DNA from 4 places in the Kitasatospora sp. NPDC088346 genome. Region 4 is predicted to be linked to each of the others. Evidence: riboswitches for the same ligand, from Rfam matches in the RefSeq annotation. Region 4 holds a riboswitch; each other region holds the start of a gene.

Region 1 (7,449 bases), on a different contig from region 4:
GTGGTCCGTGGGCGAGGCGGCCGCCCACCTGGCGATGGCCAACCGGCTGATGGCGGACCTGGCTCGCGGCCTCGACCGCCCGTACGGCGACGGCACCCCCGCGAGCCTCGCGGCGGCCAACGCCGGGTCGCTCGCCGCGGACCCGGAACGCGACCCGCTCGTCCTCGCGGAGGCGATCGTCCGCCACACCCGCGACTTCGCCGAGGCCGCCGCCGGCGGCCCCGGCGCCCGGCTCCTCGACACCCCGCTGGGGCCGATGGACCTGCCGACCCTGGCCTCCTACCTGCTCACCCACATGCTCGGGCACGGCTACGACCTGGCCCGGGCGCTCGGGCAGCCGCACATGGTCGACCGCGAACGCGTCGACCTGTCGCTCCCGTTCCTGCGCACCGCCATGCCCCGCGTGGTCGACGCCCGGGCCGCCGCCGGTCGCCACATCCGCTACGCCATCGGCGTGCGCGGCGGCACCCTGTTCGGAGTCACCGTCGACGACGGCACGGTGACGGTCGATCAGCAGGCGCCGCGGCGGCCCGACTGCACGATCGTCACCGAGCCCGTCACCTTCTTCCTGATGGCCCTCGGGCGTCGCTCCCCGCTCCAGGCCGTCGCCCGCGGCGCCCTGCTCGCCTGGGGGCGCCGCCCCTGGCTCGCGCCCGCGTTCCCCGCCTTCTTCACGGCGCCGTGAGTCCGGCGGGCGCGTCCCACGGCCGGGCGGACACCGGAGCGGTGCGCCGGGTGTTCGCCCATGACGCGGTGGTCGAGCTGGAACCGGGGGCCGACCCGCGGGCGCCGGGGGCCGCCGTGACGGTGGCGCTGTGCGGCGGTTGGGAGCACGAACCGCCGTGCCCGCTCGCCCCGCACTTCACCTCGGCCGAGCCGGCCGGCAGCCGGCTCCGGGTGCGGGTGCTGTTCGCGGCCGATCCGGCGGACGAGGCCGAGGCCCGGGCCCGGATCGGCGCCGGGCTGCGGCGGGGAGCACTGACCGGTCCGGACGGGCGGGCGAGCCGCTGGCGGCTGGTCACCGACTCCCCCGGCGACGTCCGGGCGGACGAGGCCGAGCACGGCGCCCGGCTGGCCGGCCACGAGGACTGACCGCCGTCCCGGGTGCTATCCCACGGGGACGACCACCCGGGCCCAGGTCGGAGCCCGCAGGCCGACGGCCCGGCAGTGGGCGACGATCCGCTCGGCGGTGATCCGGGCGGTACGGACGGCGGCCGGCTCCACGCCCAGCGCGGAGGCGAGCTGGGCCTGCGTCCAACCCCGGTCGGTGAGGAGCAGGACGACACCGGGGCGGGCCCGGCGCTGCTCGCGGCCGATCGCCATCAGCTCGGCGTCGGAGCGGCGCGAGGCCTGCTCGCCCAGGTCGATCAGGTCGCCCAGCTGACGGCCGAACCTCCGCCGTTCGGCCGGGGTGAGCCCACCCCAGACACCGTCCCGCTCTTCGTGCACCAGCGCGCTGCGCAGGCAGGCCTCGCGCACCGGGCAGTGCCGGCAGACCTCCTTGGCCGCCTCCACCCGGGGCCCGGTGTCCTGCCGGCGCGCCCCGAAGAAGAGGTCCGGGTCCACCTGGCGGCAGCCCGCGGCCTCCAGCCCGGGCAGCACACCGACGCGGGCCGGCCGGCGCCGGGCCGTGGCGGTCGGCGCCCCGGTGATCGACTGTACGGACATGGGCGGCCTCCCTGGTCGAGCTGTCGAGCTGGTCCCACACCGGACAAGACGTGGCGGAGGGGGTCGGCGGTTCGGCCGGAGGGCGTCGAAATCCCCGGAGAGGCGGGCGGGCCGGGTGCGGGCCGGCCGTCGGCCGGGGGACCCGGGAGCGCCTTCGAGCGCTGGTCGCAGACGTGCCGGGGGCCGTGCGCCGTCGAACCTCCGGGGTCTCGGGACCGCCGGTCCCGGCCGGGGCGGAGGGGGGGTTGACGGGCCGCCGGTCGGGGGTGTCGTGATGATTGTGTGATGCTCAGTATGCAGGCTTGTTATTGAGGCGTGGATCCCTCTAATCTCCCGAGCAGCCCGCTGCTGCGGGCGCCCGGAACGCGGCACGCCCAACCCTGCCCACCGCGCCACGGGACGATCGAAAGACCCTGGGCAGGGGCGGGGGACCCAGGTTTTTCCGCCGATCCCCCTCGGCTTGGGGTGAAGCCGCGCCCGGCGCGGCCGGGCCACCTCCCGGTCCGAACCCGACAGCTCACCTCGCAGGCGTGCGGAGAGGGATGACTGAATGGTCTTTTCGGGTTCCGGGCGTCACCGCCGTCCCACCCAGGCCGACCGGGCCGTGGCGGCCGCCGGCGTGGCGGGTGTCGGTCTCGCGCTTCCGTTGCTGACCGCGACCGGCGCACACGCCGCCACGGCCGACACCTGGCAGACGGTCGCCCAGTGCCAGACCGGCGCGGACTGGAACGGCGATCCCGGCACCGGACACTACGGGGGCCTCGGACTCACGTTGCGGACCTGGGTGGCGTACGGCGGCGACGAGTTCGCCTCGCAGCCCGACCACGCCACGCCCGAGCAGCAGGTCATCGTCGCCGAGCGGCTGCTGGCCGGCCACGGCCCGAGCCTGTGGCCCACCTGCGGCCCCGCCGCCGGGCTGCCCGCGCAGACGGCCACCCCGGCCCCCGCGCCGACCGAGACCACGCCGGACACCGGTCCCCGGGTCCGCGGCGACGGCGCGGCCGTGCCGCAGTACTTCACGCCGACCACCACCCCCGACGCGACCACCGCTCCGGCGCAGCCGGGCGCCTCCCCGCAGATCTCCACCGACCTTCCGGGGACCCTGCCGGGCGCCCTGCCGACCGACCAGCCGTCGGGCCTGCCGACCGGCCAGCCCAGCGGGCTGCCGACCGACCAGCCGACCATCGTGCCGCAGCCCGGTGTCACCCCGCCGGCCACCCCGGCCCCCGGGGACCCCACGGCGACCACCCCCGTCACCCCCGCGCCGACCGGCACGGCCCCCACCGGCACCGCCTCGCCCGGCGCCGACCTTCCGGTGCCCGGCGCCTCCCCCAGCGGCACGCCGACCGCCGCCCAGGACACGACCGCGGCGTCCGCGCCGACCACCCGGGCCGCAGCGGTGACCGCCGCCGTCGCCGAGCCGGCCCCGCCGAACACCTACACCGTCGCGCCCGGCGACACCCTCTCCACCATCTCCGACTCGCTGACGCTGGGCGGCTGGAAGGGGCTGTACGCGCAGAACCCGACGGTCGGCACCAACCCCGACCTGATCCGTCCCGGCCAGGTGCTCAACCTGCCCTGAGCCACCGGCTCGGCCGCCGTTCCCGGGCGGTCCCGGTGGGTGCCCGGCACCCACCGGGACCGCCCGCGGTGCGTCGGGGTGCGTTCGGGGACGCACGGGCGGGCGGCCCCGCCGCCGGCGGCCGGCGGCGGCCCTGGCAGACTGGCGCCCGCGGCCCGTGCCCGACGATCCAGACCGAGGTTCCATGCAGTCGCTGCTGTCCGGTTTCGCCCCGATCTGGGTGCTCACCGCGGTCGGCTACCTGGTGGCGCGGACGGGACTGCTGGGCGAGCAGGCCGAGGCGGTGCTCGGCCGGTTCGTGTTCCACGTGGCGATGCCCGCCGCACTGTTCACGATGCTGGCGGGCGCACGGCTGGACGCCTTCGCGAACACCGCGATGCTGGCGTTCGCCGCCGGGACGGTCCTGGCCACCGGGCTGGGCTTCCTGGCCGGGCGCCGGCTGTTCCACCGCCGGCCCGCCGACCGGGCGATCAGCGGGATGGCGGCCGGCTACGTCAACTCGGCCAACCTGGGCATCCCGGTGGCCGTGCAGGTGCTCGGTGACGCCTCGTTCGTGGCCCAGATCCTGCTGTTCCAGGTGCTGTTGGTCTCGCCGGTGATCCTGGCCCTGCTGGACGCGGGGACCGGCCGGGGCCGGGGTGCGGGCACGGCCGGCCGGATGCTGATGCTTCCGGTGCGCAACCCGATCATCATGGCCTCGGCGCTGGGCGCCCTGGTCTCGGCCGCGGGCCTGGGGGTGCCGACCGCGCTGGCCCGCCCCGTCGAGCTGCTGGGGGCGGCCGCCGTCCCGACCGCGCTCATCACGCTCGGGATGTCGCTGCACGGCCGCGGCGCCCCGGTCCCGGGCGGGCGCGCCGAGGTCGGCGTGGCCGTCGTCCTGAAGACCCTGGTGCAGCCGCTGACCGCGCTGGCCGTCGGGGGCCTGCTGCTGGACCTGCCGCGGCATCAGCTGCTGGCGGTGGTGCTCTGCTCCGCCCTGCCGACCGCCCAGAACGCCTTCGTCTACGCCCGCGAGTACGGGCTGAGCACGGCGGTGGCCCGGGACTCGGTGCTGTCGTCCACGCTGGTGTCGATGGGCACGCTGTCGCTGGTGTACGCCGCCCTGGGGCCCACGCACTGATCCGGTGTCACACCGCCGGGCGGCCTCCCTCCCGCCGCCTTGGCACCACACTCTTGACGCAACCATGACATTGACGGACCATCATGCTGGCGCGCGCCGCAGCTCCTCCCCCGTTCCGTCCCCTACGGACCCCCACAGGAGGACAGTCATGCGACTGCCCCGCCGAGGGAAGCCCGCCGCGGCCACCGCCGTGCTGCTGGCCCTCGCCCTCGCGTCCCCGCTCGGCAACCAGGCCTCCGCGCACCCCGTGGGCCCCGACAGCGCCGCCGTCGCGGCCGACACCGCCCGGCAGTACGTCGCCGAGGGCCCCGCCACCGTCGCCGACCGGTCCGCGATCGCCGCCACCGGTGCCTCCGTCGACGCCGTCCGCACCACCTCCGTCGTCCTCACCGCCACCCCGGCCGAGGCCGCCCGGGTACGGGCGCTCGGCTGGGACCTCGCGCCGCTGCCCGGGCGCGCGGACGGCGCCGACGGCAGCCCGCAGGCCGTCGACACGCCGGCCGACTTCCCGTCGGCCGACTCCGGCTACCACAACTACGCCGAGGCCACCGCGGACATCGACGCCGTGGTCGCCGCGCACCCCGACATCATGAGCAAGCGCGTCATCGGCACCTCGTACGAGGGCCGGGCGATCGTCGCCGTGAAGATCAGCGACAACGTCGGCACCGACGAGAACGAGCCCGAGGTGCTGTTCACCGCCCACCAGCACGCCCGCGAGCACCTCACCGTCGAGATGGCGCTGTACCTGCTGCACGAGTTCGGCGACAAGTACGCCACCGACAGCCGGATCGCGGCGGCGGTGAACAGCCGGGAGATCTGGGTGGTGCCCGACCTCAACCCGGACGGCGGCGAGTACGACATCGCGACCGGCCGCTACCGCAGCTGGCGCAAGGACCGCCAGCCCAACGCGGGCAGCGGCAGCGTCGGCACCGACCTCAACCGCAACTGGAACTACAAGTTCGGCTGCTGCGGCGGCTCGTCCGGCTCCACCTCCAGCGAGACCTACCGGGGCAGCGCGCCGGAGTCGGCCAAGGAGACCAAGGTGGTCGCCGACTTCGTCCGCAGCCGGGTGGTCGGCGGCAAGCAGCAGATCACCGCCGCGATCGACTTCCACACCTACAGCCAGCTGGTGCTCTGGCCGTTCGGCTGGACCACCGCCAACACCACCACCGGCATGACGGCGGACGAGTACAACACCTTCGCCACCCTCGGCCGCACCATGGCCGGCACCAACGGCTACACCCCCGAGCAGTCCAGCGACCTGTACATCACCGACGGGTCCATCGACGACTGGCTGTGGGGCGTCCACCGGGTCTTCGCCTACACCTTCGAGATGTACCCGGGCCCGAACGGCAGCAGCGGCTTCTACCCGCCCGACGAGGTGATCGGCCGGGAGACCAGCCGCAACCGGGAGGCCGTCCTGAGGCTCGTGGAGACCGCCGACTGCATGTACCGGGTGATCGGCAAGCAGCAGCAGTACTGCGGCATCGCCGGCTGACGCCGCCCGGCCCCGACGGCCGCCGCCGACCGCCGCCCGGCCCCCGCTGCCACGGGGCCGGGCGAACCCGGCGGCGGCCCGGCCGAGCTGACGGGAGGTCCGCGACGCGCACCCCGGACCTCCCGTCTCACCCGGACGGCGGCCTCCGTCACTCCCGGTGCCGCCCGCATCACCAGCCCGTTCCAGGCCCGTGGTACCGGCCCCGCGGAGCCCGGCGGGCCCCTAACCGGCGGTCAACTGCGACCGGGGGGACCCGGCCCGGCGCGCAGCCCGCAGGAAAGGGCCCGCTCCCCGGCGTACGCTGAGGTGGTTGAGCCCGTCAGCACCTCTGCGCACAGGATCAGGGGGTAGGGAACGATGCACGGTCCCCCCGGGGAACACACTCCGCCGCCGCCCGCCGCACCCACGGTGGTCAGCTCCCGGGCCGGCGAGAAGGGGCTGAAGACCGGCGCCCTCGGCCTGGTCTCCTCGGTGGCCATCGGACTGGCCTCCACCGCTCCCGCGTACAGCCTGGCCGCGACCCTCGGCATCATCGTCGTCGGGGTCGGCCTCCAGGCGCCGATCATCACCATTCTGGCGTTCATCCCGATGCTGCTGATCGCGTACGCCTACAAGGAGCTCAACGCCTCCGACCCGGACTGCGGCACCACCTTCACCTGGGGCGCGCGGGCCTTCGGGCCGCGCACCGGGTGGATGGGCGGCTGGGGCATCGTGGTCGCCGACATCATCGTGATGGCGAACCTGGCCCAGATCGCCGGTGTCTACGGCTTCCGGCTGTTCGGCTTCGACGGACTGGCCGAGAGCACGGCGTGGACCACCGTGGCGGGCGTGGTGTGGATCATCGTGATGACGGCGATCTGCTACGTCGGCATCGAGATCTCGGCCGCCCTGCAGCGCTGGCTGCTGTGCATCGAGGTCGTGATGCTGGTGCTGCTCTCCGTCACCGCCCTGGTCAAGGTGTACGGGGACAGCCCGCCGTCCACCGCGATCCACATCGACGGGTCCTGGTTCAACCCGTTCGAGGTGTCCTCCTCCACCGCCTTCACCGCGGGCGTGCTGGCCGCCGTCTTCATCTACTGGGGCTGGGACACGGCCGTCTCGGTGAACGAGGAGACCGCCGACGCCGAGCGCACACCGGGCCGGGCCGCCGTCATCTCCACCGTCCTGCTGCTGCTCATCTACGCGCTGGTCGCCACCTCGGCACAGGCCTTCGCGGGCATCGGAACGGAGGGCATCGGACTGGGCAACGAGGACAACTCCGGGGACGTGCTGTCCTCGCTCGGCGGCGCCGTCTTCGGCAGCGTCGGGTTCGGCTGGTTCCTCACCAAGCTGCTGATCTTCATGGTGCTGACCTCCTCCGCGGCCTCCACCCAGACCACCATCCTGCCGACCGCCCGGACCACCTTCTCGATGGCCGCGCACAAGGCCATCCCCCGGCAGTTCGCCCGGGTGCACCACCGCCACCTCACCCCGACCTGGTCCACCGTCGGCATGGGCATCGCCTCCATCGCGTTCTACGTGCTGCTCACCGCGATCAGCGGCAACGTGCTGGCCGACTCGATCGCCTCGGTGGGCCTGGCC
Region 2 (7,449 bases), on a different contig from region 4:
TACGGCGCGACTCTCAGACATTGCGGCACAGGCGGGGGTCAGCGAGGCGACCGTCAGCCGGGTGCTCAACGGCAAGGCGGGCGTCTCGGCGACCACCCGGCAGACGGTGCTGGCCGCACTCGACGTCCTCGGCTACGAACGGCCGACCCGTCTGCGCCAGCGCAGCGCCGGTCTGATCGGACTGATCACCCCGGAGCTCAGCAACCCGATCTTCCCCGCGCTCGCCCAGGTGATCGAGCAGGTCCTCAGCCGGCACGGCTTCACGCCGGTGCTCTGCACCCAGACGCCGGGCGGCGCCACCGAGGACGAACTGGTCGACATGCTGGTCGAGCGGGGGGTCGCGGGCATCGTCTTCGTCTCCGGCCTGCACGCCGACACCGCCGCCGACCACGACCGGTACGCCCGGCTGACCGGCCGCCAGGTCCCGTACGTCCTGATCAACGGTTACAGCGAGAAGATCGACGCGCCGTTCATCTCGCCGGACGACCGCACCGCGATGTGGATGGCCGTCCAGCACCTCGTCGAGCTCGGGCACGAGCGGATCGGGATGGCGATCGGCCCACGCCGCTACGTCCCGGTGCTGCGCAAGATCGAGGGCTTCACCGCGGCCGTCCAGGAGCTGCTGGGACGCACCGCCGAGCAGGCGCAGGAGCTGATCCAGCACACCCTGTTCAGCGTGGAGGGCGGTGACGCGGCAGCGGGCGCCCTGCTGGACAAGGGCTGCACCGCGATCGTCTGCGGCAGCGACATGATGGCCCTGGGGGCGATCCGGGCGGTGCGCCGGCGCGGCCTGTCGGTGCCGCACGACGTCTCGGTGGTCGGCTTCGACGACTCGCCGCTGATCGCCTTCACCGAGCCGCCGCTGACCACCATCCGCCAGCCGGTCGAGGCGATGGCCACCGCCGCGGTCGACGCCCTGCTGGAGGAGGTCGGCGGGAACCTGGGCCAGCGCACCGAGTACATGTTCCAACCCGAGCTGGTCATGCGCGGCTCCACCGGAGCGGTGTCCAACGGCCGGTAGGCCCGGCCGGGGCCCGTGGTGCCCGAGCGTGCGAACAGCCCCGGAGAGACCCTCTCCGGGGCTGTTGCGCACGTTCTCGTGGGCGGAGGGAGCTCAGCCCTCCTCGACGACCGGCCGTGGCTGGTTCAGTCGCTGCCCGTCGGCCGCGTCGCCGGTCCGCGCCTCGGTGCGCCGGGTGCGGTCGAGGTAGTCCCGAACGACCAACTCGACCGCGTCCTGCGGATTCCTGGTGCCGGACTGCAGCATCACCTCGATGGCCAGATCGGCGTCGAGGGTGATGGTGACCTTCGCCATGGCGTGCTCTCCCGGATCGGTGGGCTCGCCGCAGCATAGGCCCCGTCCCCCGGGTCGGGCCAGGCCCGCCGGGGGACGGGGCCGCGGATCAGGTGTCAGATCCGGCCGGCGAAGTCCGGGGCCCAGTCGGCGATGGTCTCGGTGCGCACGCCGGCGCTCGGGTTGGCGGCCTCGACGTAGGTGCCGTTGCCGACGTACAGCGCGACGTGGTAGACGCCCGAGTTGCTGCCGTTGTTGGACCAGAACAGCAGGTCGCCCGGCTGGAGGCTGTCCAGCGAGACGCGGGTGGCGGTGTCCGCCTGGTCCGCGGCGACGCGGGGCAGCGAGACGCCGGCCTGACGGTAGGCGGCCTGGGTGAGGCCGGAGCAGTCCCAGCCGCCGTCGCTGCTGCCGCCGTAGACGTAGGCCTGGCCGACCTTGGAGAGCGCGAAGTTGATCGCCGCGGCCTTGGAGCCGGTCGCCTGGGTGGCGGCGGCGGGCTTGGCGGCGGTGCTCGCGGCCGGGGCGGCCTTGGCGGCCGGGGCGGCCGGGGCGGCCGGCTGCTCGGCGGCGGCCGGGGCGGCGGCTCGGGTGCCGTCACCGAGGTCGAGGTGCTGACCCGGGTAGATGACGTGCGGACCGGCCGTCAGGGTGGCCTTGTTCAGCTCGTAGAGCTTCTCCCAGCCGCCCTGGACGTGGTTCTTCTCGGCGATGTGGGACAGCCAGTCGCCGGCCACCACGGTGTAGTCGTGGCTGCCGTGCTCCCGGGAGCCGTCCCACTTCTTGCCGGACCACTGGTGGGTGCTCCCGGCGGGCGCGGTGGTCGCGGCCTTCGGCGCGGCGGCCTCGGGGGCGGCGGGCTGGGCGGCCTTGGGGGCGGCGGCCGGCTTCGGGGCGGCCTGGGTGGTGGTGGCCGCGGCGCCGGTGTTGATCTGCGGGGCCTCGCCGCCCTTGGTCAGACCGGCCTGGACGGAGCAGACCGGCCACGCGCCGGGGCCCTGGGAGGCCAGCACCTTCTCGGCGACGGCGATCTGCTGGTCCTTGGTCGCCTGGTTGGCCTGCGGGGCGTACGCGGTGCCACCGAAGGCGGCCCAGGTGCTGGAGGTGAACTGGAGGCCGCCGTAGAAGCCGTTGCCGGTGTTGATGCTCCAGTTGCCGGAGGACTCGCACTGGGCGACCTTGTCCCAGGTGGCGACCGAGGCGGCGGAGGCGGACCCGGCGGTCAGGCACGGGATGGTGAGGCCGATGCCGACGACACCGGTGGTGGCGATGATGCGGCGGGCGCGCTTGGAGGCGCTGATGGGCAGCATGAAGATGCGTTCCTCTCCCACGCCTGCGAGGTGAGCTGTCGGATTCGGGCTGGAGTTGCCCGGCCGTGCTGAGCACGGCTTCACCCCAAGCCCCGGACCGGTACCGACGTACCGTTCCCGGGCGACCTACCTGGTTCCCCCGCTCCTGCCCGCGGTGCTTCTGTGCAGTGCCAGCGCACCCGGCGGCAGGACTCGGCGTCCCGGGTGGCTGGGTCCGTGCGACCACGAACGTGGGAGGACATTAGGCAGACGTAAGTTGAAACCGCAAATGTGTGTGACCGCCATCACACTGTTCGCATCGCCTTTTCATGATCGATAAACCTCGATCGGACCGTTCATTATCGCTCGCTTTCGCGCAAAAGCCTTTAGCGGATGGGGACTTGCCTATGCTTCAGTCGGCAGAGTCGTTATCGAGGCCTGGGTGAGGCTGAGCGATCATGGAGTTCGAGCACAGACCGCCGGAGCCCGTGAACGGCGCCGACGACGCGAAGCCCCGGCCGGCCCGGCCCAGGTCACATCGGTCCGAACCGGACCATAAGGGGCGTATCGCCCGGCGCAGGCTGCTGATCTGGGGGGCCGTCGGAATCGTCGCGGCCGTCACCGGCGAGGAGCTGGTCCGTCAGACGCCGGTCGGCTTCCGCCGCCCGCGCCCGGGCCGGACGGAGGCCGGAGCGACCCCGAGCCCCCACCAGCACAGCGCCACGCCCACCTCCGGCGCCACGTCCGGTGCCACCTCCGCGCCGCCCGCCCCGCCGCCGCCGGTGACCGATGGCGGCCGCCGCTGGTCCGACCCGGCCGGCTGGGGCGGCGCCGTCCCCGGTCCGAAGTCCGCGGTGCGGATCACCGACCAGGTGCTGCTCGACGCGGACGCGACGGTGGGCTCCCTGCTGATCGAGCCGACCGGCTCGCTGGTCTTCGCCAAGGACACCGACCTCACGCTCGGCTCGGCCGGCAACATCGAGGTCCGCGGCAGCCTGGTGCTCGCCCCCTCCGACACCGCCGTGCACACGGTGCGTTTCCCCGCCGTGGACGAGCGCCGGTTCAAGGGCGGCGGCATGACCGTCGTCGACTCCGACACCGGCCTGTGGGTCACCGGCGCCGGCTACCTGCGCCTGGACGGCGCCGCCCGGACGGCCTGGGTGCGGGCCGCCGGAGCGCTCAGAGCGGGCGACACCAGCATCACCCTCGCCGCCGCCCCGACCGGCTGGAAGGCCGGCGACGAACTGGCCGTCACCCCGACCGGCGCCCCCGACGGCGAGGACTTCACCAACCAGTACGACCTGCGCACGGTCCGTCAGGTCAACGGCAGCACGGTCGTCCTTGACGGCCCGTTGAAGTACGCCCACCCCCGGGTCGCGGTCGGCGGCGGCGTCACCGTCGGCGCCGAGGTGCTCAACCTGACCCGCAACGTCCGGGTCGAGGGCACCGAGCAGGGCCGGGCCCACATCCACCTCACCGGCTCCCGCCGCGCCGACGTCCGGCACGCTGCGCTGCGCTGGCTGGGCCCGCGGGCCGAGGGCAAGGAGAAGTGGAACGGAAAGGCCGTCACCGAGCCGGTGCTGGGCCGGTACGGGCTGCACTTCCACATGCTCGCCGACGCCAGCCGGGGCACCGTGGTGGAGGGGGTCGTCGTCCGGGACGCCGGCAACCACGCCTTCGTCCCGCACATGAGCCACGGCGTCACCTTCCGCAGCTGCATCAGCCACAACACCTGGGAGGACGCCTACTGGTGGGACGGGCCGCAGGACACCCGGACCCCGCAGGGGCCGTCCGACGACATCGGCTACGAGTCCTGCGTCGCCTCCCGGACGGTCTTCGAACCCAACCCTCGCGGCTACCGGCTGACCGGCTTCAGCCTCGGCGCGGGCACCGGCAGCCGGGCCACCGACTGCGTGGCCGTCGGCGTGCAGGGGGCCACCGGCGCCTCGGGGTACGAGTGGCCGGAGACCAGCGAGGGGGTGTGGACCTTCGAACGGTGCCTGGCCCACAACAACCTGGAGAACGGCATCTTCGTCTGGCTCAACGCCCAGCACCACCACACCGTCACCCAGTTCGTGGCCTACCACAACGGCGGCTGGGGCATCGAGCACGGCGCCTACCTGAACGACTTCGACTACACCGCGAGCGTCCTGTACGGCAACGCGGCCGGCGGGGTCGCCGTGCACGCGCTCGGCCGCGACAAGGGAACCGTCTTCGACGGCCTGCTGATCGACGCCGCCGGGCAGTCCGACTACGCCGTCTCCACCGCCAAGCACCAGCTGGCCGGGCAGCCGGTGACGGTCAGCCGCTGCCGGCTGACCGGCTACCGGAAGGCCGGCGTGGCCTTCCGGGCCACCACGGACGGCGAGCCGGACGACATCCAGGTGCTGGACTGCTCCTTCAGCGGCAACGAGGTCTGGCTCGACCCGGAGGCCCCGGCCCCCAAGCGGATCGTGCTGCGCAAGGCGGGGGAGAGCCAGGCCGTCGAGGTGGGCAAGCCCGGGGGCGGCAAGGCCGCGCCCGCGGAGTGGAACGCCTCGGTGGCCCCGGCCAGCGTGCCGGACGGCCCGCGCCAGCCGGTCACCCCGGCGCTGCGGTTGAGCGACACGGCGGCGAAGACCTCACGCCTCCCGACCTGACCGGAGGGCTCACCCGACGAGCCCCGGGCCCGCCCGGGCGGCCCGCGCGGGAGGCCGGAGCCACGCACACGCAGGAAGAGCCGGCCCCGGCCCCCCCGACGACGGGGGGCCGGGGCCGGCTCTTCGGGTCTGCGGGCCCGGGCGGGTCAGCCGGCCGGCTTGTCCTCGACCGGCTCCTCGACGGGGGCCGGCGCGGGCGGCAGCTCCGCCATGTAGATGCCGGCGATCAGCTGACCGACGGTCGGGTACGCACCCAGCGGCGCGGCGCTCGGGCAGCCGGTCTCCTCGGCGGCCGTGGCCAGCAGCTCCGGGTCGGCCTCGGGGCCGATCACCAGCGGCGCGAGGGCGGGACGCTGCGAACCGGTGGCCCGCAGGTGCTCGACGGCCGCGACCACCGAACCCGGGACGTCCAGCGCGGCGGCCACCACGGGCACGGCCAGCCGTGCGGCCAGCAGCACACCGGTGATCCCGGCGGCCGTGGCGGCCTCCTCGCCGCCGACGACGGTCAGCACGATGCCGTCCGCGGCGGTGGTGATCGCGAACAGCCGGGCGCGGTCGGCACGGGCCAGACCGGCCTCGGAGAGGCGCACGTGCACCGCCTCGGCCAGCAGCGGGTGCGGGCCGAGCGCGTCGGTGACGGGGGAGCCGGCGGCGGCGGCGACCTCGGCCAGCTCGCCCAGCCGGCCGTGCGGGCCGGTCAGCAGCGGGACGACGACCGGCGCCGGGTACCCGGCGTTGGTGGCCTCGGCCAGCAGGGCGGCGACCGTGACGGCCTCCGGGGCGCTCTCGCCGACCGCCAGGTAGGCGGCTGCGGCCTCGATGCCGGGCTGCTCGCTGCGCACGATCGACAACAGCTCGTCCACCACGGGACGGGACTCCGGACCGGCGTCGGCGGGCACCGCGAGCACCAGGGCCGGCGAACCGACCGGGACCTCGGGGCGCTCAGGACGGCGGTGGCGCCCCCGCGCACGGGAGCCTGGCGTACGGACGGGCAGTGGCGCGCCCGGGATCGCTGCGGTGCTCATGGCGGAGATCGTAGGACATTCGCCCGACCTGGCTGCAGTCGGATCCCAGGACTGGGTGAAAGCTCCCAGGTCAAAAGGGATGTTCTCGGTCAAATCATCAGCCTTCCCGTGCCGGGCTCGTGACGCTCCGACGGATTCACCGTGACGCGGCTCACAGCGGTCCGAGGTGACTGCCCGTGAGGGAGCCGACCCGCCTCGAAGATCGACGCGCCGCTTTTCGCGGTGTACGGACGGTCATCGGGACTCTGTGTTTCGTTCCACTATGCCCTTGAATGTGCGGTCCACTGATGCGGTGTGAGGGATTCACGACTTCGGTAATGGCGTGCATCGGCACGGGCGCCATCCCGTGCTGATGCACGTGCAGCCGGGCTATCATCACGTCAGGTGAGGAGATCGCCGGTCAATCGGGGAGATTTCAATGCGTGAGGCTTTCAACGGCATGGCTGCTGCGGACCTCGTCGGGGTGGTCTGGCAGAAGAGTCGGCACAGTAACTCCCAGGGGAACTGTGTGGAGTTCGCGGCGCTGCCCGGCGGAGACGTCGCGATGCGGAACTCGCGCTTTCCGGACGGGCCGGCCCTGGTCTACACCCGGGCCGAAATCGCGGCGCTGTTGCTCGGCGTCAAGGACGGCGAGTTCGACCACCTCGCCGCGGGGGCGAACTGAGAACCCGGAGCGACCGGGCGCGGAACGCGAGGAGCAGGGGCGGGCTGGGCCGTCGTGGGCGGGGCGCCACGGCGGCCTCGGTGTTTCTCCGGCGGCCGTGCGGAGTGCCGCACGGGATGCCGAGCCGGACGCCGTACGGGATGCCGCACGGAGGTTCGAACGGGGGGTCGCGCGGGTTGACCGGCCCTTGACCGCGACCTGGTGCGGCCTTTCGCCGCGCCGCGCCGTTTCTTCCACCGGGAGGACCCGACGGCGGCGGTCCGGCCGGACGTCCCGGACGGACCGGCGGTCCGGGACGGGTGGGAGCGGGTCAGGCGGAGCGGCGGTGCCGCCCGGCGGCGGCGCTCCCGGACGTCGCCTCGTAGGACGCGGCCTCGAACGGCGCCCGCTCGAACGGTGCGGCTTCGAACAGGGCCCAGACGACCTTGCCCGCGCCGGCCAGCGGATGCCAGCCCCACGAGCGGCTGAACGAGTCCACCAGGTGCAGCCCGCGGCCGGACTCCGCGACGAAGTCCGCCTCCCGGGCCACCGGCCCGGT
Region 3 (7,449 bases), on a different contig from region 4:
AGGTGATCGGCGCGGTGCCCGAGGGAGCCGGGTGGTACTGGCCCGCGCTCAGCGACAGGTTGAGGATCAGGTACGCGGACCAGTTGGCGCCGACCCCGGTGTTGTCCGAGAAGACCTTGGTGCCGTTGACGTACCAGTCGACCGAGTTGGCGCCGTAGTAGGTGCCGATGGTGACCCACTTGTCCTTCGCGACCGCACCGGCGTCGGTGTAGTACTTCGAGCCGGACTTGACGTGGTTGGTCAGCTCCAGCAGGTTCGGGTTGTCCGGGTGGTACTCGAAGGAGTCGATCTCCCCGTTGCCGTTCTTCCAGGTCCACAGGGCCGGCCAGGCTCCGGTGCCGGAGGGCAGCTTGACCCGGGTCTCGGCGTAGTCGCCGGTCTTCACCTGGAAACCCTCGGCGGAGTACTCGGTGGTGAGCAGTCCGGTGTCCCAGGCCTGCTTGCCGTTCTCCAGCTTGTTGGCGCCCGGCTTGGCGGTGAAGTTCGCGCTGCCGCCGGAGACGCTCACGCCGCTCTTGCTCAGCCAGTCGAGCTTGTTGTCGTCCGGGTTGTGGTTGCCGTAGCGGTACGAGCTGCTCCTGTCCGTGGTCCAGCGCGACGCGGAGAGGCTGTCGAACTCGTCCGACCAGGTCAGCGACTTGCCCGCGACCGGGGCACCGGCGCCGGGGGTGGGCGTCGGGGTCGGCGCGGGGGTGGGGGTGGGGGTGGGGGTGGGCGCCGGGGCCGGGGTGGTCGAGCCGCCGACCGTCAGCGTCTGCGAGGGCAGGTTGTGCCAGGCGTTGGCGGAGTCCTGCCAGAAACCGAACTGGGTGTACGTGCCGGCCGGCAGGGTGCGGGCGGCGCTGGTGAAGGTCGTCCCGCCCGGGCAGATCTGGACGTTGGAGGTGTTGCCGGGGAAGTCCAGGTTGTGCCCGGCGGCGTCGCGGACGCCGACCCCGAGGGTCTTGGCGGTGAAGCAGCCCGAGGAGTGCACCGTGAGGGTGGCCTTGGTGGCGGTGTCGGCCGCCATGGCGGTCGGCGACAGGCGGTCCTGGGTCACCGTCGGACCGGCGGCCTGCGCCTGGCCGACCAGCGGGACGCCGGCGAGTACGGTCGCTCCGGCCAGCAGGCCGAGGCGGGCGGGGGTCGGTGAAAGTCGCATGGCGGTTCCTCTGCGACGCCTGCGAGGTGAGCTGTCGGGTTCGGGCACGAGGCTGCCCGGCCGCCGGTGGGGAGCGGCTTCACCCCGAGCCGCGCGCCCGGCTCCGGAGGGAGCGGGGCGCGACGGCGACAAACCTGGTTCCCCCGCTCCTGTCCAGAAGGTGGGTCGGGTGTCCGCCGCCGGGTGGACAGGACTAGGCGTCCCGACCGCGGGTCTGCCCAGCCGGGCATCCCGTGCAGGCTAGGCAGATGGGTCGCATACCGACAATGAGACGTCCCTCACAGCCCGCCTGCCCCCACGTCCGCGACCGCGCCCCCTGTGCGCTACCAGAATCGGGGCTGCCCGGGGATGCCCTCCAGGTCCGCGAGGACCAGCTCGCGGTCCTCGGGGGCGGCGATCTCCTCGGCGGCGGCCAGGGCCTGCTCGGTCCACTCCCTGGCCCGGTCCCGGTCCCCCGCCACAGCCGTCGCCCGGGCCAGCGCCTCGTACGCGAAGGCCAGGTCCCAGTCGCCGATCGCGTGGGCGCGGCAGATCTCCAGCCCGCGCCGGGCGTGGTACAGCGCGGGCTCCGCCCGGCCGAGCACCGCGTACACCCGGGAGCACTGCCACTCGCCCCGGCTGAGGTTCACGGCGGTGCCCACCTGCCCCCAGTGGTGCCGTGAGGCGTGCGCCATGTGCACCATCCGGTCGTCGTCCTCCACCGAGCGGTCCTCCCGCTCCAGCAGCCGCCAGACCCCGTTGAACAGGTCCACCGCGAGCTGCCGCTCGTCCCCGGGGGCCGTGGCCCCCGCTCCGTCCTCACCCATGAGCGACTCCGTCCCTTCCTCGATCAGATGATCCGTCCGGTGGACGGCGCCGCGCAGCCGGTCCAGCCGGGCCTGCAGCCGCCGCCGGTGCGTGGCGAGCACCTGCGGCACCCGGCCGCCGTCGCCGGCATCGGCGGCGGCCAGGCACTCCCGGACCTCCTCCAGCGGCAGGTCGACCGCCCGCAGCGCCCGCACCAACCGCGCCCCGGCCACCTGCTCGGGCCGGTAGTACCGGTAACCGGTGCCCCGGTCGACCTCGGCCGGCCGCAGCAGGCCGATCCGGTCGTAGTGCCGCAGGGCCTTGGCCGTCAGGCCCGTGCGCCGGGCCATCGCGCCGATGGTGAGCAAGCGTTCCGTTCCGTCCACGTGCCGAATCTAGGACCTTGCCCCGCGGGAGACTCAAGGCCGGCCGCCCGGACCGTTCGAAGCGGGCTCGGGCGCGCGCCCGTCCGCTAGGTTGGAGGCAGCGGCCGGACCCCCGGCCGCGGCCGCCGCCGACCGTTCAGAGGATCACCCCCGAGATGACCGCGCCCCTGCCTGGCTTCGCCGGACGTACCTACCTGTTCGACGTCGACAACGGCGCCGCCTTCCGCAACTCCTACTCCGCCGACGGCACCCGGCTGCGCTGGGAGGGCCTCGGCGAGTCCGCCGGCCAGTGGGAGGACGTGAAGCTGCACGTCGCCCAGGTCGGCCCGCAGGTGTACTTCGTCAGCTGGACCGAGCAGAGCGGCATCACGGTCAGCCACGTCATGGACCTGGAGGCGCTCACCGTGCGCGTCTTCTGGACGTACGAGGGCGAGGGCGGCCGGGTCGGCGAGCTGCACACCGGAAAGCTCCAGCCGGTCAGCTGACCGCCAGCCGCGGCGACAGCCACTCCAGCGCGGACGGCAGCAGCCGGCTCCAGGTCTGGAAGTTGTGGCCGCCCTCCGGCACCGTCGCGGTGGCCAGCGACATCGGGAGCCGCACCGCGGCGGCGAACGCCCGGGTCTCCCGGGAGTAGTCCCCGTCGCCGCGCTCGGACCCGGCCAGCAGCACCGCGATCCCCGGCGGCGGGAGATGGGCCAGCCGCCAGACCAGGTCCGCCTCCTCGCGCCGCCGCCGGCTGCCCCCGAAGAGGTCGCCGGTCGAGGCGTCCTCCTCGGCCCGGTAGTACCCGGACATCGAGACCGCGCTGGGGAACACCTCCGGGTGGCGCATCGCCAGCTTCAGCGCGCAGTAGCCGCCGGTGGAGTTGCCCATCACCGCCCAGCCCTGCGGCCGCACCGCCACCCGGTAGCCGGCGGCGACCGCCCGCGGCACGTCCTGGGTGAAGTAGGTCTCCGCCTGCGCGCCCCCGGGAACGTCCTCGCACTCGGTGTCGGCCGGCATCGCCGGGGACGGCCGCATCAGCACCAGCACGGCCGGCTGCATCCGGCCCTCCCGGTTCAACCGCAGCGCCGCGCCGGGGTAGTTGAGCCGCGTCAGCAGGTTCCGGGCGTCCCCCGGGAAGCCCGTCAGCACCACCACCGCGGGGAAGCGGCGGTCCGCGTACGCGGGCTGGAAGTACTGCGGCGGCAGGTACACGAACCCGTCGGTGCTGAGCCCCGAACGCGTACCGGCGATCCTGACCGCCTGCACCTCACCCGCCGAAGCGGGGTCCCGCCCGCTCGGCCCGGCGCCCTGCACCGCCTCCCGGCCCAGCACCTGCACCGGCCCGGCCGGTCCGCCCTCACCCCCCGGGCGGACGGTGACCGGACCGGGATCGCCGGTGCCCAGCAGGTCGTCCCAGCTGGTGTAGAAGGAGAAGTAGGAGTTGGCGGCGAGCCCGAGCGCGCAGAGCAGCGCCAGCTGGGTGGCCAGCAGCGCCCCGATCCGGCCGAGCACCGCCGCCCAGTGCCGGCGGGACAGCCGCGGCCAGCATCCGACCGTCACGACCATCGCCAGCAGCGCGGCGCCCACGGCGGCCGCCAGGACCTTGTGGCTGGTCAGGCCCATGTCGGCACTCCTCCCGCTTCTCGTTCGGGTGGGTCGGGGTCGGCGTCAGGTCGGGTCGGCGTCAGTTCGTTCGGCGTCAGGTCGGGTCGGCGGCGCTCGCCGGGCCCGTGCGGGCGTGCCGCGGCGCACGCCGCGCCGCCCGCCGGTTGCCGGCCCACCGCACGGCCGCCGCCACCAGCACGAACGCGCCGAGCAGCAGCGTGCAGGCGCCGGCCACCCGGCCGTAGCCGCCGTGCAGGTTCGGATCGACGAAGGGGTACGGGTACCAGTGCACCAGCGGCCCCCGCAGCAGGGTGTACGCCAGGTACACCAGCGGGAAGACCAGCCACTTCAGTGCGGTGACCCGGCTCAGCCGGGCGAGCGGCGGCACGATCAGCCAGTCCGCGAGGTACACCACGGGCATCAGCCGGTGGACGATGTCGTTCACCCACGGCAGCAGCAGCCCGAGGTGGTAGCCCGACAGCAGCACCGCGTACACCAGCCCGGTGATCACCATGTACAGCACGATCGCCCCGCGGATCCCGTCCGGCACCCCCGGCCGCCCGCGCAGCCCGAGCACGCCCCCGGTGATCAGCACCAGCAGGCCGGCGATGTTGCTGAGGTTGGTGAAGTAGCTGAAGTAGTCGGTCAGCGGCTCCCCCTCGCTGACGGCGTGGTACCCCTGCACGGACAGCGCCACCGCCGCCAGCAGCCCGAAGGCGATCCGCCCGAGGTGGACTGCACGTTCCCGCATGGCCCCGACCTCCGCGCCGCTGAATGATCATCAGTCCGACACATCATCAGCCCGGCTCGCCGCACCATCCGGCAGACCGACCGGCACCACAGCCCCCGCCACCCGTTCGGCCCGCCACCGGTGGACCCTCCGGCCGGCACACGACCTCGCCCGGGCGGGGACCGACCCGGGCGGGGACCGACCCGGGCGGGGACCGACCCGGGCGGGCCGAGGGCTCAGAGTCGCTCGCCGCAGGCGAGGTTCCAGCGGCCGGCTCCGCCGGTGAGGCGGGTGAGGGTGAGGGGTTCGACGTCGAGGCGCCAGAAGGCGTGCGGGGGGAGGGCGAGGGCGTGCACGAGGGCGGCGCGGATGACGGCGGGGTCGGCGACGGCGAGGGTGCGACCGGGCGGCCGGGTGGTGAGCCAGGCGCCGATGCGGGCCGTCAGGTCGGTGAGGGACTCGCCGCCGTGGGGGGCGGCGTCGGGGTCGGCGAGCCAGGTGCCGAGGGCGGCCGGGTCCGTGGCGGCGAGTTCGTCGAGGGTGCGGCCGCGCCAGGTGCCGGTGTCCAGGTCGGCGAGGGCGGGGTCGACGTCCGCCGCCAGGCCGAGTGCGGCGGCGGTCTCGGCGCAGCGGCGGGCGGGGGCGGTCGAGACGCGGTCCGCCCCCGGGGTCCGGGCGGCGGCCGAGCGGGCCCGGTCGAGGCCGGCGGCGGAGAGCGGGGCGTCGGAGCCGAACCGGGCCGCCCGCAGGTCGGTCGAGGCCGCCGGTGAGATCAGCATCACCCGTACCGTCATCGGTGCCCTCCTCCTGCCCGGCGGCAAGCCCGGCACGTACACGTACGGTTGCGCGGCGGCGCCGCGCGCCGCCTCGTGCGCCGTGCGCTCCTGCGACAGCTCTTGGCCGAGCCGCCGCCCCACGGTACCGTCACCTCGACAATTGACGACGGTGTGACGGAAGCCGGTGGGATCCCGGCACGGTCGCGCCACTGTGTACCCGGTGCCCGACTCCTCGTCAGGTGCCGGAAAGTCAGACCCGACTCCGTCGTCCACTGCTCCATCGAACGGGACGCGAGTTCCCCCAGGAGGTCCGGTCATGGCTCACCCCATCGCCCCCGCCGCCGCTCCGGCGATTCCCCCCATCTCGCTGAAGGCGATCGCCCCGTGGGCGGCGTTCTTCGGCATCCTGATGCTGGTCGTCATCTACTTCGTCGGCGCCGAGCAGGGCGCCACCGCACTGATCTCCGGCGAGACGGTGCACGAGTGGGTCCACGACGGCCGGCACCTGCTCGGCTTCCCCTGCCACTGATCTCCACAAGGGGAAGCAACGCTCATGAACTCCGTCTCTGTCAGATCCCTGCTCGTCCGGGGCATGCTCGCGGGCCTGGCCGCCGGCGTGCTCGCCCTGGTCGTGGCCTACCTCCTGGGTGAGCCGCACGTCGACGCCGCCATCGGCTTCGAGGAGGCGCACGCCCACTCGCACGACGCCGGCGAGGTGGAGCTGGTCAGCCGCAGCCTCCAGTCCACCCTCGGCCTGGCGACCGGCATCCTGCTCTACGGGCTCGCGTTCGGCGGCATCGCCGGGCTGGCGTTCTGCTTCGCGCTGGGCCGGGTCGGCCGTTTCGGCCCCCGGGCCACGGCCGCGCTGCTCTCCGGCGCCGGGCTGCTCGCGGTGTACGTCGTGCCGTTCCTGAAGTACCCGGCCAACCCGCCGTCGGTGGGCGACCCGGAGACCATCGGCAAGCGCACCACGCTGTACTTCCTGCTGATGGTGCTCAGCGTGCTGCTCGCGGTGGCGGCCACCATCCTCGGCCGCCGGCTGGCGCCGAGCCTGGGCAACTGGAACGCGACGGTCGTGGCGGTGCTCGGCTTCGCGGCCGCCGTCGGTGTGGCCTACGCGCTGCTGCCGGTGGTGGACGAGGTGCCGGAGGACTTCCCGGCCTCGCTGCTGTGGCAGTTCCGGCTGTCGGCGCTGGCGATCCAGGTGACGCTGTGGAGCGGTTTCGGCCTGCTCTTCGGGCACCTCGCCGAGCGTCTGCTGAGCCCGGCCCCGGCCGGCGCGCCCGCCGCCAGGACCGCTGCGGTCTGAGTGGCCCGTTCGACCCGAAGGCCCGGCGGGACACCCGCCGGGCCTTCGGCGTTCCCGAGGACCTTCCCGAGGACGGTCCCGAGCGCGGCCCGCCGATCGGGCGTGCCGCTCAGGCCCGCCGCTCAGGCCGGCACCACCGCGACCGGACAGTGCGCGTGGTGCAGCACGGCGTGCACGGCCGTCCCGAGCCGCAACCCGAAGTGCGGCGCGGGTTCGTGCCGGGAGACCACCAGCAGCGCGGCCTGGCGCGAGGCCTCGACCAGGGTCGCCGCGGTGGCGCCCGTGAGCTGGCGGGCGTTCACCCGCACGTCCGGGAACTCCTCCGAGGCCGGGTCGACGGTGCTGCGCAGCAGTTGCTCGTGCAGCCTGGCCTCCTCCGCCTCCTCGTCGGTCATCGGCGCCGCCTGCCCGGCCCCGGCCACCGCCGGGGACCAGGTGTGCAGGGCCTCCACCGGCAGCCGCCGGTCGGTGGCCTCGCGCAGGGCGAACCGCAGGGTCTCGCCGTCGCGTTCGTCGCGGACGGCGACCAGGATGTGACGCCCCGTGTCCGGTGCGCCCCGGACCACGACGGCCGGGCACCGGGAGTGCGCGGCGACCCGCAGGCTGACCGAGCCGAGCAGCAGGGAGGCGAAGCCGCCGTGGCCGCGGGTGCCGACCACGGCGAGTTCCGCGTGCTCGGCGGCGGTGAGGACGGCCTCGGCGGCGTCCCTGGGCACCACGTCCCCGGTGAG
Region 4 (7,449 bases):
GGCGGATCGAGCCGGCCACCACCGTGGTGCTGCCGGCCGCCGACCCCACCCCGGTCGGGTACCCGGTCCGGCCCGGCATCGCGTACGAGCAGGCCCTGCTGGACGGGCTGGACCAGCCGGTCGGCCGCGGCACCGCGTCCTGAGCCGGCCGGCGGGCCGCTGAAACTTGCTGCAAGCCCTTGCAGCGCATGCTCTCCCCCTGGCACGATCGGGAGCCGTCCGGCCCCGCCGCCCACCCCTGGGGGATGCCTCATGTCCGAGTACGACGTCCTGGTCGTCGGCGGTGCCGGCGTGGACACCATCGTCCGGGTGGACCGGCTGGAGCTGCCGGACGCCGACTCGGTGCAGGTCCCCCCGGTCCACGACTACGTCGGCCACACCGGCAGCGGGGTGGCCCTGGGCTGCCACGCGCTGGGCCTGCGGACCAAGTTCATCGACTTCCTCGGCGACGATCCGCAGGGCGCCCAGGTGCTGGCGGCGTACGGCCGGCACGGCCTGGACTTCAGCCACCTGGTCTCCCCCGCCGGCACCCCGCGCGGGGTCAACCTGGTCGACGCCGCCGGCCGGCGGCTGTCCTTCTACGACGGCCGCCACCCCGCCGGGCTGCGGCTCCCCCGGGAGTTCTGGCTGCCGTTCCTGGAGCGGGCCGCCCACGTGCACCTGTCGATCACCGGCGTCAACCGCGACCTCTACCCGGACATCCACCGCCTGGGCCTGAGCTGCTCCACCGACCTGCACGCCTGGGACGGCGCCGACGAGCACCACCGCCACTACGCCCTCAACTCCGACCTGGTCTTCCTGTCCACGGCCGGCTGCCGGGGACGGCACGAGGAGGTCATGCGCGCGGTGCTGGCCGACGGCCGGGCCCAGCTGGTGGTCGCCACCGCCGGTGAGCACGGCAGCTACCTGCTCACCCGGGGACGGGACGAGGTCCGGCACTTCCCGGTGGCCGACCCGGGGCTGCCGATCGTGGACAGCAACGGCGCGGGCGACGCCTTCGTCACCGGCTTCCTCCGCGCCCGACTGGCGGGCCACCCGCCGGAGGCCTGCATGCGGGCCGGAGCGGTGGCCGGGGCGTACGCCTGCACCGGCGCCGGCACCCACACCTCGCTGATCGACCGGGAACGGCTCACGGCCGCCCTGCCCGGGATGTTCCAGCTCCCGGGCCGGACCTCGGACGGGGCCTGACCTCGGACGGGCCTAACCCAGGAAGGCCGCCTCGCTCCTCCAGCGCGCGGTGAACTCCGCCGCGCCCACCCCGAGCCGCCCGCGCAGCAGCCGGTCCAGCACCGCGTCCGCGCTCTCCCCCGCGACGGGCCGGCCGGAGGTGCCGAAGTCCCGGTAGAGGCCGACCAGCTGCCGCTCCCCGTAGTCGTGGGCGATCACGTGGCAGGCGAGCCAGGAGAGCTCGTACGCCTGGCCGATCCGGTCGGCGCCGGCCGTGAAGTCGGCGTCGGAGGGCAGCGCCGCGGGCAGCCGGCCGGCCGTCACCTCCTGGGTCAGCGCCGGGGCGATCTGCCGGGGGGTGCGCCCGGAGCCGAGGTACGCGGTGTGGTCGGCGACGCCCTCGGAGAGCCACATCGGGGTCCAGGCGTGGGTGTCGGCCCGGGTCGCGACGTGGGTGGCCTCGTGGGTGATGACGACCCGCCGGCCCAGCTCGCTGAGGCCCCGGTACGCCTCCGGGTTGACCGCGATCCGGTCCGCCGGGGTGTGCTCGGGGGCGCCGCCGGCGGCGACCGTGACGGCCGCGATGCCCTGGTAGGGCTCCGGCCGGACGTCCAGCAGTGAGGCGAACTCCAGTTCGGTGGCGGGGAGTTGGAGCAGCAGCCGACCCGGCCAGGCGTCCCCCCAGACGGACTGGACGGCCGGCACCGCCTGGTCCGCGCGGGCGGCCAGCCCCGCCAGGTCCTGGTCCGCCCCCAGCCCGAGCACCAGGCAGCGGCTGCCGCGCACGGCCTTGACCGGGCCGAGGTCCCACAGCGCCGGGGCCCCGACCGGCTCGTCCGAGACCAGTCGCCAGCCCTCGGCCAGCCGGACCAGCTCCAGCCGCCGGTTCAGCACCGCAGGGTAGCGGTCGAGGTCGGCCAGCCGGTGGCCGAGCTCGGCCGCGACGGAGATCCGGTCGGCGCCGGGCGGCGGCTCGGTGAAGGAGGTCAGCCGGTAGGAGAGCTCGGCCAGCGGCACCTGGGCCATCCGGTCCAGCAGCCCCTGCTGGACCGGCCGGGCCGCCGGCGCGGTGCCCGCCGCCAGCGCCGCGCCGTCCCGCCCGAGCAGGGCGGCGGCCCGGGCCGCGAGCAGTTCCTCCACCACCGGCCGCAGCGGGGCCGCGACGGGGGGCCCGGCAGCGGCGGGCCGGCCCGGCGGGCGCAGCAACGGCAGCGAGAGCTGGGCCGCCCCGGCCCCCGCGAGCAGCAGGGCGGCGCGCCGGGACAGCACGGGACGACCCGCCCCCGGCTCGGGGGGCAGGTTCGTCACCAGCCGCTCCAGCTCTCCGCTCAGACCCGCACCACCCCGGCGACGGGCATCGCGTTGACGCTCTCGTAGCGGACCTGGGCGCCCGGGTACGGCGCGTGCACCACCACACCGCCGCCGGCGTACATGCCGACGTGGTGCATGTCCTTGTAGAAGATCACCAGGTCTCCGGGCCGTGCGTCGGCGAGGCTGATCCGCTGCCCCGCGTGGGCCTGGGCCTGCGAGGTCCGCGGCAGGGTCACTCCGGCCTGCCGCCAGCTCCAGTACATCAGACCCGAACAGTCGAACGTACGGGGGCCGGTCGATCCGTAGACGTACGGCGAGCCGATCTTGCTGACGGCGGCGGCCAGCGCCGCGGCGGCCCGGTCGGAGGAGGGTGGCAGGCTACCGAGGTCCAGCCGGTCGGTGCCCCGGGTGGCGCGCTGCTCGGCGGCCCGGGCGTCGTCGGCGACCATCCGGGCCCGCTCGGCCGCGCCCAGGCCGCTCAGCAGCCGCTGGGCCTTGAGCAGCCGCTGCCGGATCTCGGACTTACTCTCGGCCAGCGAGCGGCGCACCTCCTCCAGCTCGGCCAGCTTGGCGGTCGCCTCGGCGCGGCGCTGGTCCAGCCGGCGCTGGCGGTCCAGCACCTGGCGCAGGGTGTCGTTCTGCCGGTCGGTGGCCTGGCCGAGCGCGCGGGCCCGGGCCAGGTAGCCGTCGGGGTCGGAGTCCAGCATCAGCTGCACACCCGGGCCCATCCCGCCCGAGCGGTACTGGGCGCCGGCCAGCGCGCCGAGGTCCTGGCGCAGCCGGTTGAGCTCCTCCTGGCCGCCCGCGATCTGGCTCTGCAGCGCGGCGGCCTCGGTCTGCAGGCGCCGCTGGTCCTCCTGGGCCGCGTTGTACCTCTCCGAGGCCTGCTCGGCCTCGTCGTAGAGCTGGTCGACCTGGGCCTTGACGTCGTTCTTGGCCACCGGCTCGGCCGGCTGGCCGGGGAGGGCCTGGGCGCTGCCCGCGACCGTCACTCCCAGCGCGGTGGTGGCCGCGGCCGTGACGGCCAGGGCGCGGGCGATCCGCCGGACGCCTGGCAGTGGGGGACGGCGGTGCACGGTCATGCTTCGGCGACTCCGTTCCTGCGGGCCGGGCCACCGCCGCCGCCCGGGGGTGGGCGGCCGTCCGTGCGGAGGTCCGGGGGCAGACGTTAGCGAGTCAGGCCGAGCTAGTCCAAACCCCTCCAGCAGCGAATATTTGACCACTAATCGGACACCTGGCCCACCGCTCGGTCCCGCCGCAGGCCGGCGGCCGTGACGCCACCGGCCCGGCACTCACGGGGAGTGCCGGGCCGGTGGACGTGGACGGGGACGCGACGGCGTCAGGGCCGCACGATCGCGTTGATCGGCGCCATGGTGGCGGTCTCGTAGCGGACCACGGAGCCGGTGTGCGGGGCGTGGATGACCTGGCCGTTGCCGACGTACATCGCGACGTGGCTGGCGTCGCTCCGGTAGATGATCAGGTCGCCGGGCTGGGCGTTGGCGATGTTGGTGCCGACGTTGGTGCCGGCGCCGCGCTGGTCCTGCGAGGTCCGCGGCAGGGACACGCCGGCCTGCGCGTAGGCCCACTTCATGAGGCCGGAGCAGTCGAAGCTGCTCGGACCGGCCGCGCCGTAGGAGTACGGGCTGCCCAGCTTGGACTGGGCGGCGGCGATCGCGGCGGCGGCGTGCGAACCGGCCGGCACGTTGACGGCGATGTCCGTACGGGCCGAGTCGCGGGAGGCCCGCTCGGGGGCCGGGGCGGCGGTCGCCTTGGCCTTGGCCTCGGCGGCGGCCTTGGCCTCGGCAGCGGCGAGCTCGTCACGCTCCTGCTGGGTGAGCGTCTCCAGAAGGGCGGTCGCCTTGGCGATCTTCGCCTGGACCTCCTCCTTGTCGGCCTTCAGCCGCTTGGCGGTGGTGTCCAGCTCGGCGAGCTTCTGCTCGGCCTCGTGCTTCTGCTGGTCGAGCTTGCCCTGCTCGTCCTTGAAGGCCTTCAGCACGTCGGCCTGCGAGCTGCCGACCTGGTTCATCGCGCCGGCCTGGTTGAGGAAGGAGTCCGGGCTGGCGGAGAGCATCAGCTGCACGGTCTGCGGGATCCCACCGGTGCGGTACTGCTCGGCGGCGATCTCCCCCAGGCTGCCCTGAATGGTGCTCACCTGCGCCTGCTGGCGGGCGACCTGGTCCTGCATCTGGGAGACCTGCTTCTGCAGGTTCTGCTCCTTCTCGACCGCGGCGTTGTACTCCTCGGTCTTGGACTCGGCCTCCTCGTTGAGGGCGTCGACCTGGGCCTTGACCTGGTCCTTGGTCGGAGCCGGGTCGGCGTGCGCACCGGACTGCGAGGAGAGCGCCACGGCGGTGGCGGCGGCGGCCGTCAGGATGGAGACGCGGGCCCGGCCTGCGGGCTTGGGACGACGATGGGACGCCACGAAGGCGGACTCCTTCTTCCTCACACCGCCTACCGGGTGAGCTGACGGGTTCGGGCCGGAAGACAAGCCCTACAACGCCTCACCGACTGCCCGTCAGGCGCGCGGACCAACTCCGCGCGCCGCCCCTGCGGTCGACCTGGCGCCGATTCACCCCGAGGAACGTGGTTCCCCGGCTCCGATGCACAGCACCCCCTCAGGGGCTCCCCCACAGGCAGTCAGACTGCCCGGCTGCTTCTCGGACTCGGCGGTGACCACCGTTGCCACCCGGGCTGGGTGGACGACTGCGCGGCGGTCCGTGACATGACCCTAGTAACCCATCCGTGATCCGTTCAAATCCTTGTCGGAAAAAAGTCGGAATCATTGCCATGTTTGATTCCGATTACGACCGACAGTGACAGAACACCTACCCAGGGCTGATAAATACTCAGCATATGGTCGCACAATGAAACGCCCGGCGTGTCGGAGATCACAGCGGGATCTCGACCCGTCCGGGCGTGTCATGGAGCGTCAACTAGCCCCTCAAGAGGGCAAATGTCCGAAATGGGACTGCAGGGTCGGGGTGTCGATCCCGTCCCGGAGCGACCGGTCTCAGACCCGTCGGATGGTCTTGATCGGCATGGCGTCGGCCTTCATCACCTTCACCACGTCACCGGTGCGCGGGGCGTGCACCACCAGGCCGTTGCCGATGTACATCGCCACGTGGTGGGCGTCGCTGTGGTAGATCACCAGGTCGCCCGGCTGGGCGTTGGCGATGTTGGTGCCGACGTTGGTGCCGACGGTCGCCTGGCTCTGCGAGGTGCGCGGCAGCGAGACGCCGGCCTTCGCGTACGCCCAGACCATCAGACCCGAGCAGTCGAAGGTGCTCGCGCCGGTGGCGCCCCAGACGTAGGCCGAACCGCGCTTGCCCATGGCGGCGTCCACCGCGACACCGGCGTAGCCGCCGGGGGCCGGGAGGTTGGCCAGGTCGAAGCGGTCGTCGCTGCGCGAGGCCCGGTCGCCCATCACGGCGGCCCGGTCGGCCGCGCTGAGCTGGCCCAGCAGCTTCTGCGCGTCCTTGAGCTTGTTCTGGACCTCGGTCTTGGCGTCGTTCAGCGTCTGGGTGCTGCGGTCCAGCTCGGCGAGGACGGCCGCGGCCTCCTGCTTCTGCTGGTCCAGCCGGCGCTGCTGGTCCTTCAGCGACTTCAGGGTGTCCGCCTGGGTGCTGGCGGCCTGCTCGAAGCTGGACGCCTGGGCCAGGTAGCCGTCCGGGTTGGTGGAGAGCATCAGCTGCATCGACGGGTCGATGCCGCCGGAGCGGTACTCCTGGCCGGCCACGGCGGCCAGCCCGGACGCCAGCTCGGTCATCTGTCCCTGGCCGCGGGCGACCTGGTCCTGGAGCTGGTCGGCCTGCTTGCGCAGCTGGTCCGACCGCTCCTTGGCGCCGTTGTACTTCTCGGCCGCCTGCTCCTGCTCCTCCAGCAGCTTGTCGACCTGCGCCTTGACCTCGTCCTTGTTCGGCTTGGCCGGTGCCGCGTGGGCGCTGACCTGCGCGGAAAGGGCGACCGCGGTCGCTGCGGCAGCGGTCAGCACGGTCACTCGTGCGCGGCTGGGCTGCTTAGGACGGCGGTGGGAGGCCAAGGGGGTTGCTCCTTCTTCCTGCTGGACTCACCCGAACGAGGGAAAGTCCGGAATATAGGTTTGACGCCAGACCCTAGTGAAGATCATGCTCCGGCGCCACTCCCCTACTGGAACGAACTTCCTTCCCGCCACGGGATTTCACCCCACCGACACAACCCGGTCAACGGGGGCTGACGCGAGGTCACCGGAATCAGGCCCGGGCCAGGCGGTTGAGCAGCAGGATCGACGCCACCGGACGCGCCCCGGCCTGACGGACGCCGTCCGCGACCTCCCGGTCGGTGGACACCACCACCACCGGGCGCCCCTGCGGCTCCGCGCGCACCAGACGCCGGATCAGCTCGTCCGCCGTCTCCCCGGTCCGGCTGAACCGCACCCGCACACCGCGCGGCGGCGCCATCATCACCGGGACGTCCAGGTCCTGCCCGTCGAAGACGCAGGTCACCTCGGCCTGCGTCCGCTGCGCCAGCATCGCCAGCCCGCCGAGCAGCCGCAGCCGCTGCTGCTCCAACGGCAGCGTCGGGTAGCCGGACTTGGTCACGTTGTACCCGTCCACCACCAGATGGACCTGCGGGATCGCCAGCAGCTGGTCCAGCAGTGCCGGGTCATCCTCCGCGAGGCCGCGCCGGGCCACGTCGTTCGGCGAGGCCGACACCGGGACGACCGCGTCCACCAGGTCCGCCGGGCGCAGCTGGGCGACCGGCAGCGCCAGCTCCCGCTGAAGGCCCTGCGCGGAGTGCAGCACGGTGTCCAGCAGCAGCCGCAGCCGCATGTCCTCCACGGTGCGGCCCTCGCGCGCCGACCGGCGGCCGGCCTCGACCGCCGTCTCCAGCTCGGTGATCCGGTGCTTCAGCCGCCGGGCCTCGCTCTCGGCGGCGCTGCGCTCGGCCGCCCCCGCCGCCCGCAGGGTCTCCAGCTCGCCCTGCAGCTTGCGG

Evidence for each region. A riboswitch is a leader RNA that binds a small molecule or an ion and turns the genes downstream of it on or off. The one in region 4 is predicted to bind cyclic di-AMP.
Region 1: another riboswitch for cyclic di-AMP. It lies ahead of ACIOFR_RS23550 (transglycosylase family protein); the one in region 4 lies ahead of ACIOFR_RS02250 (NlpC/P60 family protein).
Region 2: another riboswitch for cyclic di-AMP. It lies ahead of ACIOFR_RS23885 (transglycosylase family protein); the one in region 4 lies ahead of ACIOFR_RS02250 (NlpC/P60 family protein).
Region 3: another riboswitch for cyclic di-AMP. It lies ahead of ACIOFR_RS04955 (hypothetical protein); the one in region 4 lies ahead of ACIOFR_RS02250 (NlpC/P60 family protein).

The regions. Positions count from the first base shown of each region.
Region 1 is NZ_JBIURH010000019.1:45,323-52,771, reverse strand. It holds gene ACIOFR_RS23565 (maleylpyruvate isomerase family mycothiol-dependent enzyme) at 1-685, shown strand, start outside; gene ACIOFR_RS23560 (hypothetical protein) at 736-1,092, shown strand; gene ACIOFR_RS23555 (WhiB family transcriptional regulator) at 1,108-1,668, opposite strand; cyclic di-AMP (ydaO/yuaA leader) riboswitch at 2,063-2,213, shown strand; gene ACIOFR_RS23550 (transglycosylase family protein) at 2,219-3,250, shown strand; gene ACIOFR_RS23545 (AEC family transporter) at 3,435-4,370, shown strand; gene ACIOFR_RS23540 (M14 family metallopeptidase) at 4,519-5,868, shown strand; gene ACIOFR_RS23535 (APC family permease) at 6,226-7,449, shown strand, end outside.
Region 2 is NZ_JBIURH010000019.1:120,302-127,750, forward strand. It holds gene ACIOFR_RS23875 (LacI family DNA-binding transcriptional regulator) at 1-1,021, shown strand, start outside; gene ACIOFR_RS23880 (hypothetical protein) at 1,115-1,315, opposite strand; gene ACIOFR_RS23885 (transglycosylase family protein) at 1,411-2,604, opposite strand; cyclic di-AMP (ydaO/yuaA leader) riboswitch at 2,610-2,771, opposite strand; gene ACIOFR_RS23890 (hypothetical protein) at 3,042-5,222, shown strand; gene ACIOFR_RS23895 (sirohydrochlorin chelatase) at 5,369-6,247, opposite strand; gene ACIOFR_RS23900 (DUF397 domain-containing protein) at 6,666-6,911, shown strand; gene ACIOFR_RS23905 (ATP-binding protein) at 7,222-7,449, opposite strand, start outside.
Region 3 is NZ_JBIURH010000002.1:305,920-313,368, forward strand. It holds gene ACIOFR_RS04955 (hypothetical protein) at 1-1,141, opposite strand, end outside; cyclic di-AMP (ydaO/yuaA leader) riboswitch at 1,143-1,314, opposite strand; gene ACIOFR_RS04960 (helix-turn-helix domain-containing protein) at 1,465-2,313, opposite strand; gene ACIOFR_RS04965 (phenolic acid decarboxylase) at 2,469-2,798, shown strand; gene ACIOFR_RS04970 (alpha/beta hydrolase) at 2,791-3,921, opposite strand; gene ACIOFR_RS04975 (Pr6Pr family membrane protein) at 3,998-4,654, opposite strand; gene ACIOFR_RS04980 (histidine phosphatase family protein) at 4,870-5,427, opposite strand; gene ACIOFR_RS04985 (CbtB-domain containing protein) at 5,726-5,938, shown strand; gene ACIOFR_RS04990 (CbtA family protein) at 5,963-6,718, shown strand; gene ACIOFR_RS04995 (universal stress protein) at 6,841-7,449, opposite strand, start outside.
Region 4 is NZ_JBIURH010000001.1:500,768-508,216, reverse strand. It holds gene ACIOFR_RS02270 (glycosyltransferase 87 family protein) at 1-143, shown strand, start outside; gene ACIOFR_RS02265 (carbohydrate kinase family protein) at 253-1,188, shown strand; gene ACIOFR_RS02260 (hypothetical protein) at 1,201-2,475, opposite strand; gene ACIOFR_RS02255 (NlpC/P60 family protein) at 2,496-3,560, opposite strand; gene ACIOFR_RS02250 (NlpC/P60 family protein) at 3,818-4,900, opposite strand; cyclic di-AMP (ydaO/yuaA leader) riboswitch at 4,911-5,098, opposite strand; gene ACIOFR_RS02245 (NlpC/P60 family protein) at 5,489-6,517, opposite strand; gene ACIOFR_RS02240 (NYN domain-containing protein) at 6,708-7,449, opposite strand, start outside.